3 regions of the Citrobacter rodentium NBRC 105723 genome follow, and region 3 is predicted to be linked to each of the others. Evidence: predicted binding sites of a transcription regulator. Region 3 holds the regulator's gene; each other region holds the start of a gene.

Region 1 (4,070 bases), 1.1 Mb from region 3:
CACTTTTTTACCGTTATGGGCTGCGTGGATCATCGCATCAATAATTCGCGAATCTTTCGCCACGCGATAGATGTTAATTTTGATTGCCAGCACGCTCGGGTCGAATGAGGCCTGACGCAGCAGTTCCAGTACGTGCTCAAAGGTGTGATAGGGGTAGTAAAGCAGTACGTCGCGTTCGCGAATCGCCTCAAAGCCGTTACGGAACGTCTCTTTATCAAACCAGAGATGACGCAGGCGCGGCAGCGGCTTATTCACCAGGTTCGCTTTGCCTACGTTAGGGAAGTTTATGAAATCTTTGAAGTTATGGTAACGTCCGCCGGGCACAATGGAGTCATAGCGCGAGATGGTCAGCTTCTCGCGCAGCACTTCCACCAGCGCATTAGGCATGTCGCGCTGATAGACAAAGCGTACCGGTTCGGCGGTCAGGCGCTGTTTCAGGCTGGATGACATCAGCTCCATCAGGCTTGATTCCATCTCATGCACCAGATCGTATTCGGCGTCGCGGGTCATCTTCATTGAATAGGCGTTCAGCATGTCGTAATCGAAGAAGCCTTTGAAGATGTCATCCAGGCAGTAGCGCAGAATATTATCCAGCAGGATCATCGGCTTGCGGCGGCGCGGCGCTTCCGGCGGCAGGTTCACGAAGCGTGGTACTTTATCCGAAGGAATTTCCAGCAGCGCATAGCGAATCGAATCGCCGCGAATAATCTCCACCGCCAGGTAGGTATAGTCATCTTTCAGGAACTGAACCAGATCCGTTTCGCGGTTAATCAAAATCGGCGTGATGTGCTGGCGCAGATAGTGCTTGAAGTAGTGGCGCAGCCAGACCTGCTGATTGGCCGACAGCTGACGTTCGTTGATCAGGAAGATCTGATTGCGCGCCATCTCCAGCAGGAGCTCATTATACAGGCCGTCGAACTCCTGGTCGGCCTTTAACACCCGGGACTGGATTTTGCCCAGCAGATGGCGAGAGTGCGAATTTGAGCCCTGTTCTTCGCTGATGATAATGCGCCGCTTTAGCTCAGCGAAACGTACTTTATAGAATTCATCAAGGTTATTGGAATAGATGCCTAAGAAACGCATCCTTTCAATCAACGGGTTTGATTTATCCGCCGCTTCCTGGAGCACGCGCTCGTTGAACGCTAACCAGCTCAGTTCTTTTTCGATGTATAGCTTTTCCTGACCCATTAATACCTATACTCCGTTTTATTCACGGGACACTGCCTGATCATTATGGCGAGCAATGCTCTCAGATGTCCAACTGTGCCAGAAAAGTATGACGATAAACTGTTTGATAACATAAAGAAGGGAAGAAGAGTAGGCCGGAGGGTTGAGGGCTGACTTCCGGCCTGTGAAGAGAAGTTATGATTCGTCAGACGCATATCCCTGCGGCGGCAGCGGCTGGCCGTCGAGCCAGGCGGCGTTGTCGCGCATCTTCAGACGTCCTTCCACAAACCAGCGGATGACGAGCGGATAAATCGTGTGTTCCTGCGCCTGAACGCGAGCGGTGATCTCATCTTCATCATCGCCCTCGAATACCGGTACTTTGGCCTGCAAAATGACCGGGCCGCCATCCAGTTCGTCAGTCACAAAATGCACCGAGGTGCCGTGCTCTTCATCGCCATTTTCCAGCGCCTGGCGATGGGTATGCAGGCCGGGATATTTCGGCAGCAGGGAAGGGTGGATGTTCAGCAGGCGTCCAGCGTAATGGGCAACGAACGCCGGGCTCAGAATACGCATAAAGCCGGCCAGCACCACCACATCAGGCGCGTAGGCGTCAATTTCCAGCATCAGTTCGCGATCGTAGGCGTCGCGGCTGGCAAACCGATCGGCAGTCAGCGTATGGGTCGCAATACCCGCTGTTCTGGCACGCTCAAGGCCGAACGCGTCGGCCTTGTTGCTGAATACTGCCCGGAGGGTGCCTTTGATCTTCTTCTCTTTACAGGCATCAATGATCGCCTGCAAATTGCTTCCGTTACCGGAAATAAGCACCACAATATTCATTATTCGATAACCACGCGCTGTTCGGCATCAGATGCCCTGATATGACCGATTTTCCACGCATTTTCACCTTTTGCCCGCAGCAGAGCCAGCGCATTATCCACTTCGCTTGCCGGCAGGGCGATAATCATCCCGACTCCGCAGTTAAAGGTACGATACATTTCGTGCTGGCTGACGTTGCCGGCGTTTTGCAGCCAGTTAAAGACGGCTGGCCACTGCCATGACGATTCGTTGATGACCGCCTGGGTGCTGTCCGGCAGAACGCGCGGAATATTTTCCCAGAAGCCGCCGCCGGTCAGGTGCGCAATGGCGTGTACGTCGGCCTTCTCGATCAGTTCGAGAATCGATTTCACATAGATGCGGGTCGGCGCCAGCAGGTGATCGGCTAACGGCTTGCCGTCGAGATCGGTTGTTTGCGGATCGCAACCGCTGACTTCCACAATTTTGCGCACCAGCGAATAGCCGTTGGAGTGCGGGCCGCTGGAGCCCAGCGCAATCAGCACATCGCCATCGGCAACTTTAGAGCCGTCGATAATTTCTGACTTTTCCACTACTCCGACGCAGAAACCAGCGACATCGTAATCTTCACCGTGATACATCCCCGGCATTTCTGCGGTTTCACCGCCTACCAGCGCGCAGCCGGATTGCAGACAGCCTTCAGCGATACCGTTAATTACGCTGGCAGCGGTGTCGACGTCCAGTTTGCCCGTCGCGTAGTAGTCGAGGAAAAACAGCGGCTCCGCGCCCTGTACCACCAGATCGTTGACGCACATCGCCACCAGATCGATACCAATGGTGTCATGACGTTTCAGATCCATCGCCAGACGCAGCTTGGTGCCCACGCCGTCAGTGCCGGAAACCAGTACCGGTTCACGATATTTTTGCGGCAACGCGCACAGCGCACCGAAGCCACCCAGCCCGCCCATGACCTCCGGGCGACGAGTTTTCTTCACTACGCCTTTGATTCGATCCACCAGGGCATTGCCCGCATCAATATCAACACCGGCATCTTTGTAGCTAAGAGAGGTTTTATCGGTCACTGCCTGGTTCCCCACGTTGTTTCTTGCGGTAAAAGTAAAATTCGGCGCAATTCTAGCAGGGAAAGCAAACGTTTGCGAGCCTGCTTTTCTCTCCGCTTTTCTGTTCACCCCGCACAGAATGCGGGCGTGTTTTATACTCATTACCCAGACGTATATCGCTTTGCTTGATCCATATCATGCATACGTTATGTTGCGCCCAGGGGGAAAAGCGGTATAATCCGGCGATTTTTTTGTGGTTGCCACTCGTCTGAGGAAAGGAGAAGAGTATGAAGATCGTGGAAGTCAAACACCCACTCGTCAAACACAAGCTGGGTCTGATGCGTGAAAACGACATCAGTACCAAACGCTTTCGTGAACTCGCCTCGGAAGTAGGCAGTCTGCTGACCTACGAAGCGACTGCGGGCCTGGAAACCGAAAAGGTCACCATTGAAGGCTGGAACGGCCCGGTTGAAGTCGACCAGATCAAAGGGAAAAAAATTACCGTCGTGCCTATCCTGCGCGCAGGTCTGGGGATGATGGAAGGCGTGCTGGAAAATGTACCGAGCGCGCGCATCAGCGTGGTCGGGATGTACCGCAATGAAGAGACTCTGGAGCCGGTCCCTTATTTCCAGAAGCTGGTTTCCAACATCGATGAGCGTATGGCGCTGATCGTCGACCCGATGCTGGCGACCGGTGGGTCGGTTATCGCTACCATCGACCTGCTGAAAAAAGCGGGCTGCAGCAGTATAAAAGTGCTGGTGCTGGTGGCGGCGCCGGAAGGTATCGCCGCGCTGGAGAAAGCGCATCCGGATGTGGAACTGTACACCGCATCTATCGACCAGGGGCTGAACGAGCACGGATACATTATTCCGGGGCTTGGCGATGCCGGCGATAAGATCTTCGGTACTAAATAAATGAATAATTAATCATCAGCCGACTTTAAGAGTCGGCTTTTTTTTGAATAAAACAACTCAACTGCTAATAACAAAACCTGTTCAGAGGAAAACTTATGACACGCCGCGCTATCGGGGTGAGTGAACGACCGCCGCT
Region 2 (4,070 bases), 1.0 Mb from region 3:
GTCCGCTCGATTTGGGCAAAGAGATCGGAACCGTGGCGCTGTTTATCGACAGCGAAGGCAACCGGGTGGGTTTGCATCAACCGGCTTAACGTAAGAGAGCAACCATGACGCGTCGCGCCGACCGATTGTTTCAGATTGTGCAGATCCTGCGCGGCAGGCGGCTGACAACGGCGGCGCTGCTGGCAGAACGTCTTGGGGTATCTGAACGGACTATTTATCGCGATATCCGTGACCTTTCGCTTTCCGGCGTGCCGGTGGAAGGGGAGGCGGGCAGCGGATATCGCCTGATGGCAGGTTTCGATCTGCCGCCGCTGATGCTGACTCACCGCGAATCGGAAGCGCTTATCGTCGCTATTCGTCTGCTGCATACCTGGGGCGGCAAGCTGCTGTCGCGGGAGCTGGAGTCGGCGCAGGAGAAAGTGCTGGCGATCCTACCGGAAGAGGGGCGGCGGAAAGCGGAACAGGCGCGAATATTTGCCCCTGATTTGGGGACTCAGCCACATTCTCGCAGCGCGTTTGATCGCATCCATCGGGCGATTTCAGCGCAGCAGGTGCTGGCGCTGCATTATCGCGATGAAGCCGGACAGCTCACCTGGCGGGAGGTACAGCCGCTGGGGATGTTTTTCTGGGGCGAGCACTGGCTGCTGGTCGCCTGGTGCGAACGTCGCGATGATTATCGCTGTTTTCGGCTCGACAGGTGTCTGCGGATTACCCTGACAGAGAGACGCTTTCGCGAAAGCGCGGATCGCTCGCTGGCGGATTTTTTGCGTAAGGTGCGTGCCTGATAGTGCCAGGCGTAGGCCGGGTAAGGCGTAGCTGCCACCCGGCAATCCCGACGCGGTTTAGAAGTTGTAACCCACCACCAGATACCAGCCGAAGCCGTTGGACTTAATTGGTTCGGCCTGCCATACCGGCTCGTCGCCATCTTTCCACTGACCGCCGTTATGGAAGTAACGGGCGACCACCGAGTAGTGCCAGTGATCGTAGTTCAGCGCCAGAATATGGCTGGATGCGATAGAGTTGCTGGTGCGGTACTGATCGTCGCCGAGATCGGAACCCCAGTCGAAGTTGGTGAAGCCAATGTAGCTCAGATTACCGCCCCACAGCTCGGTAATCGGCACAAAGTATTTCACTTTGAAACGGTAGCCGTCCCATTCGTTTTCATTTGACGCGCCGTAGTTCTGCCACTGATATTTCGCATACACGTTCAGAGACAGGCTCATCGGCAGACCGGTATCGACATCGGTGCCCAGACCCATATACCAGGTGCTCTGGCGGCCTTCGCTGTTACGGCCCATATCGTAGATATAGTTATTGGCGAAATACCACTCTTTGAACGGACCGAAGCTCAGATCGCTATTGGTCAGCTTATCAATGGAAAAACGCGGTTCGATCTCCATAAACAGCGGAGAACCGTGGTTCCAGATCCCGCGTGAGTTGCTGTCGCCGCCGAAAAAGCGCGGGGCATCAACGTAACCATAGAAATCAAACCAGTCTTTTTTAGCGAAAGCTTCGTATTCAAGATAGGTATCGTTGCGCAGAGTGGGTCCGAAGCGGGTATGGTAAGAACCCACCACGTTGACGCTCTGGTGCCACCAGTCGGAAAGATACTGCGGTTTATCGTTCTCCGCGGCGTTCACGGTGAAAGTTGAAGAGAGCGCGAGCACGGCACCGGCTGCAAGTAATGTTTTTTTCATATGTATGCCACTGATTAAAAATCCCTGACGGGAGTGAAAAAGGCGCAAATTGCGTTTCTAAATATTTCGTGTTTCTGCGAGCCTATTATAAAAATCATTGCTCACAAAAATCTGTCTTGTTTCACAGTTCTATCATTCGCGTAATCGATTGCGTTCACGTTTGTACGTTTTAGCGCGGCGATTGTACTGACTGTAGTGAATATTGCAAAGGTTTCGCAAAAATTCTGGTGATGTAAGAGGGGTCACATAAGGCGCGGAAGGATGTTGCGGAACGCACAAAACGTTCCGCAGGAGTGTTTATTGCGTGACAGGCTGAATATCATGGATGCGGATAAAGCCAGTCTGTTCAGCAGTCATCCCGTTAAGCTGTAGCGGAATATCCACATCGCTCGGCGCCAGTACGCTGGCCGGGGCGTTAATCAACTGATTCTGCACATTCACTTCCTGATAATTGTCAGTTGTTCCCTGAAGTTGCCCATATTCCACGGTGCCGCTGAAGGCCGGAAGCGGATCGCTCGACTCGCCCTGAATCCGCAGCGTCGCGCGCATCCCGTCGGCATTGGGGGTGATATTCACTAATGACATGCGCAGCATGCCAATCTGACTGTTAAGCCGCGCCGGCGTGTTTGAACCCGGCAGCAGGTAAACGCCGCGGTCGGATTTTACGTTCAGGCTGTTTTGCTGGTTAATTTTGACGGTTTCCTGATTAAGCTGCTGCATCTCTTTATTCAGCGTACTGATGCTTTGATGCATCTGGCGAACTTCGCTCTGCTGGGCGCAGGCCGTCAGGCTAAAGAGGCTTCCCACCAGCAGGATTCTTAGGTAACGTTTTGTCATATCTCTGTTTTCCCGGGCTTTCGCGATGACCTAATGGTAGATCGTAAAATGAGCGAAGGCATCGATCCTTTGTCTCAAAAGCGTTGCGCCTTTGTTGTCTCGCCAGTTCAGGGTAAAATAGATTTCTGTTAACCACCTGGTCAGGACGCCGTATGCATTGCCCATTCTGTTTCGCCGTAGACACTAAGGTAATTGACTCTCGTCTCGTGGGCGAGGGCTCCTCCGTACGCCGCCGTCGGCAGTGTCTGGTCTGTAATGAACGTTTCACCACTTTTGAAGTTGCGGAACTTGTCATGCCGCGCGTTGTGAAAAGCAACGATGTGCGCGAACCGTTTAATGAAGAGAAGTTACGCAGCGGGATGCTGCGCGCGCTGGAAAAGCGCCCGGTGAGTTCTGATGACGTTGAAATGGCGTTAAATCACATTAAGTCGCAGCTCCGTGCGACCGGCGAACGCGAAGTGCCCAGCAAAATGATCGGTAATCTGGTGATGGAGCAGCTGAAAAAGCTCGATAAAGTCGCCTACATCCGCTTTGCCTCGGTTTACCGCAGCTTCGAAGATATTAAAGAATTTGGCGAAGAGATCGCCCGCTTACAGGATTAAGCCATGCAGGATGAGTTATACATGGCGCGGGCGCTGAAGCTTGCTGCGCGCGGGCGGTTTACCACCCATCCCAATCCGAATGTCGGCTGTGTGATCGTCAAAGACGGCGAGATTGTCGGCGAAGGCTACCATTATCGCGCCGGTGAACCCCACGCCGAAGTCCATGCGCTACGGATGGCGGGTGAAAAAGCCAAAGGCGCCACGGCCTACGTGACCCTTGAACCCTGTAGCCATCATGGCCGTACGCCGCCATGCTGCGATGCGCTGATCGCCGCCGGCATGGCGCGCGTGGTCGCCGCGATGCAGGACCCCAATCCGCAGGTGGCGGGGCGCGGTCTGTATCGTCTGCAGCAGGCGGGCATTGAGGTCAGCCACGGGCTGATGATGAGCGAAGCTGAAGCGTTGAATAAAGGCTTTCTTAAGCGGATGCGCACCGGTTTTCCCTACGTGCAGCTCAAGCTCGGCGCGTCTCTGGATGGGCGCACGGCGATGGCCAGCGGCGAAAGCCAGTGGATCACCTCGCCGCAGGCGCGACGCGACGTGCAGCGCCTGCGCGCGCAAAGCCATGCCATTCTGACCAGCAGCGAAACGGTGCTGGCGGACGATCCGCAGTTGACCGTGCGCTGGTCGGAGCTGGGTGAGGCGACGCAGGCCGCATATCCGCAGGAAAATTTGCGTCAGCCGGTGCGGATTGTCATCGACAGCCGCAACCGCGTGACGCCGGAACACCGTATTGTCAGCCAGCCGGGGGAAACCTGGTTTGCGCGCACGAAAGAGGACGATCGGGTCTGGCCGGAATCGGTACGCACGATTCAGGTGCCGGAGCATAACGGTCATCTCGATCTGGTGCTGCTGCTGATGCTGCTGGGCAAACAGCAGATCAACAGCCTGTGGGTGGAGGCCGGGCCGACGCTCGCCGGCGCGCTGTTGCAGG
Region 3 (4,070 bases):
CGGACGTAACGCCTGGGCGACCACAATCGGGTAGATCGCGCCGTTGGCGATTGCCATCACGCAGAAGGGGATAAGAATCTCCGTCAGCGTGACGTGACTGAGGAAGCTTGCCCCCCATGTGGCGATGACGCTCAGGGCGTAGAGCGCCAGCAGCCACGGCAGCATTTGTTGCCCCTGCCATTTTTGCAGCGCAGCGCGACAGCCATACCCGCCAATGAGAAACGCGATGGTCTGAGGAACATAGCTCAGGCCGATGATGGCCGGGGTATAGCCCATCGCGTTAAGGATAAACGGCGAGCCGGTAAGCCAGGCAAAAAAGCTGGCGGAACAGGCGGCGTAGATCAGCACGTTCCCGCGATAGCTCCTGGTGCGCAGTAACGTGGCGAAAGTCAGTTTATGTTCGCTGTCACTGCGCGCTTTTTGCGCTGGCCTGAGACGCAGAGCAGGCAGCATTAGCACCAGCGTGATAGCAAACAGAGTGGCGAAAATCGCCTGCCAGCTAAAGTGGGTGAGGATCCAGCTGCCCAGCAGCGGCGCCAGCGCAGGGGAGAGCCCCACCAGCGGCATGATGGTGGCGAAAATGCGGTTAATTTTTTGCGACGGATAATAATCCGTCACCAGCGCCTGCCAGATAACGGATGCGGCGCAAACCCCCACCGCCTGAATAAAGCGCAGCGCCAGTAAGGCGGCGGCGCTCTCCACCCACAGCATCCCCAGACTGCCAAGAGCGAAAATAGCTAATCCCAACAGCAGTACCGGTTTACGTCCATAGCGATCGGAAAGCGGTCCCCACAGCAGCTGCGCCACGGCAAAGCCGGCCAAAAACAGACTGAGGCTGGCGCTGACCGCGGAAGCGGACGTTTGCAGGTCACTCTGAATGGCGGCGAAGGCAGGGAGATACATATCCGTTGCCAGAAATCCCAGCACGCTAAGGCCCGCCAGCCAGACTAAAAACCCTTTTCCTGGTTGCATAGTTGTTCTCTTATTTTTAATGAAAAACTCTGGCGCAGAGTGTAGGGAGTGTCTTTTACCTTGTGAAACGGTAATATTTGCTTATTGCGTTCAAAAATTTTGCAGGCAGATTATGTGGTCAGAATACGCGCTGGAAGTGGTGGATGCGGTGGCGCGCAACGGGAGTTTCAGTTCGGCAGCGCAAGAGTTGCACCGGGTGCCTTCGGCGGTAAGCTATACGGTACGTCAACTGGAAGAGTGGCTGGCGGTGCCGCTGTTTGAGCGGCGGCACCGGGATGTGGCGCTGACGCCTGCCGGCGTATGGTTTTTAAAAGAAGGGCGTTCTGTTATCAAAAAAATGCAGGACACCCGTCGGCAGTGTCAGCAAATTGCTAACGGCTGGCGCGGGCAGTTGCCGATCGCGGTGGACAATATTGTTCGGCCTGAGCGCACCGGGCAGATGATCGTCGATTTCTATCGCCACTTCGACGATGTGGAGCTGCTGGTGTTTCAGGAGGTCTTTAACGGCGTCTGGGATGCGCTCTCTGACGGCAGGGTGGAACTCGCCATCGGCGCGACCCGCGCCATTCCGGTAGGGGGACGCTACGCCTTTCGGGATATGGGGATGCTGAGCTGGAGCTGCGTGGTCGCCAGCCATCACCCCCTGGCGGCGATGGCTGGACCGATAAGCGATGACACGCTGCGAAACTGGCCCTCGCTGGTGCTGGAAGATACCTCGCGCAATTTGCCTAAACGGGTAACGTGGCTGCTGGACAATCAGAGGCGGGTGGTGGTGCCGGACTGGGATTCGTCCGCCACCTGCATCAGTGCCGGACTCTGTATCGGCATGGTGCCGACCCACTTTGCCAAACCGCATCTTAACGCGGGACGATGGGTGGCGCTTGAGCTGGAAAATCCCTTCCCGGACGCCGCCTGCTGTCTGACCTGGCAGCAAAATGATATGTCGCCCGCGCTGGCGTGGCTGCTGGAATATCTGGGAGACAGCGAAACGCTGAACCGGGAGTGGCTGCGGGAGCCTGATGAGACGCCCGCAGAGAAGGCTTAGCGGCGATAGTCGCGGAACGGGCCGTCGGCCACCGAACGACGCTCAATCAGGCGCGGATGCACCTCTATTGACTGCGACTCCTCACGCTTGTTGACGATGCGGTCCAGCAGCATATTAAAGGCCGTTTCACCCAGCGAATCTTTTGGCTGGTGGATAGTGGTCAATGCCGGGGTAAAGAAGCGGGCGTTGCGCACGTTGTCATAGCCAATCAGCGACACATCCTGCGGAACGCGCAGGCCCATTTCGTCAGCGGCGCAGAGCGCACCCATTGCCATGATGTCGCCGCCGCAAAATACTGCCGTCGGGCGATGCGACTGCGACAGGATCTGCTGCATGGCGCGATAGCCGGACTCGGGTTCAAAATCGCCCTGCACAATCCAGTTTTCCGGCACTTTAATCAGCGCCTCTTCCATCGCTTTCATAAAGCCGGCCAGGCGGCCCGCGCCGGTGTTGCGCTCCAGCGGACCCGGAATTACGCCGATTTCACGATGTCCGCGCTCCACCAGGTAGCGACCCGCCATATAACCGCCCTCAAAGGCGTTATCGATCACCGAGTCGGTAAAGTCGGCTTTCGCTTCGCCCCAGTCCATCACCACCATAGGGATATGGCGATACTCCTCCAGCATTGCGAGCAGGGGATCGGGATACTCAGAGCACATCACCAGCAGACCGTCGACGCGCTTCTGCGCCATCATCGACAGATAGGCGCGCTGTTTTTCCAGGTTGTTCCAGGCGTTGCCGAGGATCAGGGTGTAGCCTTTCTGGAAGCAGTTTTTTTCCACCGCTTCAATAATTTCGGCAAAATACGCGGCTTCGCTGCTGGTCGCCAGCAGGCCAATGGATTTGGTGTGATTCACCTTCAGGCTGCGGGCAACGGCGCTGGGGGAATAGTGCAATTCTTTGATTGCCGCCCACACCGCGTTACGCGTTTCCTCTGCAACGAAACGCGTTTTATTGATTACGTGTGATACGGTTGTAGTGGAAACGTTTGCTCGCTTCGCTACATCTTTAATGGTTGCCATTACATCTCACTCCAGACCCTGCCTGAACATTAAATACGCTAAGTAATCGTTTGCCTTTACACACCCCGATCGCAACATCAGGGTTGCGGCACGCCGGGAAAACGACACGGAACGTCAGGAAGGGGTCAATGGCCGGTACGCTAAACAAGTAAGCGTCGAATTTTGGCTGATCTTAACGAAAAGGGGAAGTGTTAAAAACAGATATCACTCTAAAACATGGGAGATTTTTACCGTCAAGTGTGCAAAAATGCGCTATATCACTTTTTGTGTGGGTATAAAAAGGAGAAAACTTGATGAGCACCGATCTGAAATTTTCATTAATCACCACGTTTATTGTTCTGGCCCTGATTGTTGCGGGTGGTTTAACCGCAGCGCTGCACTGATTCATCGCTGAGGGGGCGGTTGCTCCCTCACGCTCGCCGCTATTGTTATCGGTTTTGCAAAAGTCTTTTGTAAAATTGTAAACTTCTCTTTTTTTGTGATTAGCATCATACTTTTGACTTTCCTTAGCATCGCGAATAAACGCGGACAGGCGGAGTCATTACCGTATGAAAATAAATTATCCCTTACTGGCGCTGGCCATTGGCGCATTCGGTATCGGTACGACTGAATTCTCTCCAATGGGCTTATTGCCGGTTATTGCCCGCGGCGTCGATGTGTCGATACCCGCAGCAGGGATGCTGATCAGCGCTTACGCCGTTGGGGTGATGGTCGGCGCGCCGCTCATGACGCTGCTGCTTTCGCACCGTGGCCGCCGTAATGCCTTGATCTTTCTGATGGCTATCTTCACGCTGGGGAACGTGCTTTCCGCTATCGCGCCTGATTACGCCACGCTGATGCTGTCCCGCATCCTCACCAGCCTCAACCACGGCGCATTTTTCGGCCTCGGTTCCGTTGTCGCCGCAAGCGTGGTGCCAAAGCACAAGCAGGCGAGCGCGGTCGCCACTATGTTTATGGGGCTGACCATCGCCAACATTGGCGGCGTGCCGGCGGCAACCTGGCTTGGGGAAACCATTGGCTGGCGCATGTCG

The links. Region 3 encodes PurR, which represses purine synthesis genes. Its sites were predicted from a motif close to CANGCAAACGTTTGCNTG; they were not measured.
Region 1: the regulator PurR is predicted to act here: its motif matches at 3,103-3,120, upstream of purM (phosphoribosylformylglycinamidine cyclo-ligase).
Region 2: the regulator PurR is predicted to act here: its motif matches at 1,835-1,852, upstream of K7R23_RS24230 (nucleoside-specific channel-forming protein Tsx).

The regions. Positions count from the first base shown of each region.
Region 1 is NZ_CP082833.1:3,028,528-3,032,597, forward strand. It holds gene ppk1 (polyphosphate kinase 1) at 1-1,188, opposite strand, end outside; gene purN (phosphoribosylglycinamide formyltransferase) at 1,363-2,004, opposite strand; gene purM (phosphoribosylformylglycinamidine cyclo-ligase) at 2,004-3,041, opposite strand; gene upp (uracil phosphoribosyltransferase) at 3,308-3,934, shown strand; gene uraA (uracil permease) at 4,030-4,070, shown strand, end outside.
Region 2 is NZ_CP082833.1:5,078,675-5,082,744, reverse strand. It holds gene K7R23_RS24240 (VOC family protein) at 1-89, shown strand, start outside; gene K7R23_RS24235 (helix-turn-helix transcriptional regulator) at 105-785, shown strand; gene K7R23_RS24230 (nucleoside-specific channel-forming protein Tsx) at 843-1,697, opposite strand; gene K7R23_RS24225 (SadB/YajI family lipoprotein) at 1,995-2,534, opposite strand; gene nrdR (transcriptional regulator NrdR) at 2,687-3,136, shown strand; gene ribD (bifunctional diaminohydroxyphosphoribosylaminopyrimidine deaminase/5-amino-6-(5-phosphoribosylamino)uracil reductase RibD) at 3,140-4,070, shown strand, end outside.
Region 3 is NZ_CP082833.1:4,082,659-4,086,728, reverse strand. It holds gene punC (purine nucleoside transporter PunC) at 1-972, opposite strand, end outside; gene punR (DNA-binding transcriptional activator PunR) at 1,085-2,017, shown strand; gene purR (HTH-type transcriptional repressor PurR) at 2,014-3,039, opposite strand; gene cydH (cytochrome bd-I oxidase subunit CydH) at 3,333-3,422, shown strand; gene K7R23_RS19395 (MFS transporter) at 3,588-4,070, shown strand, end outside.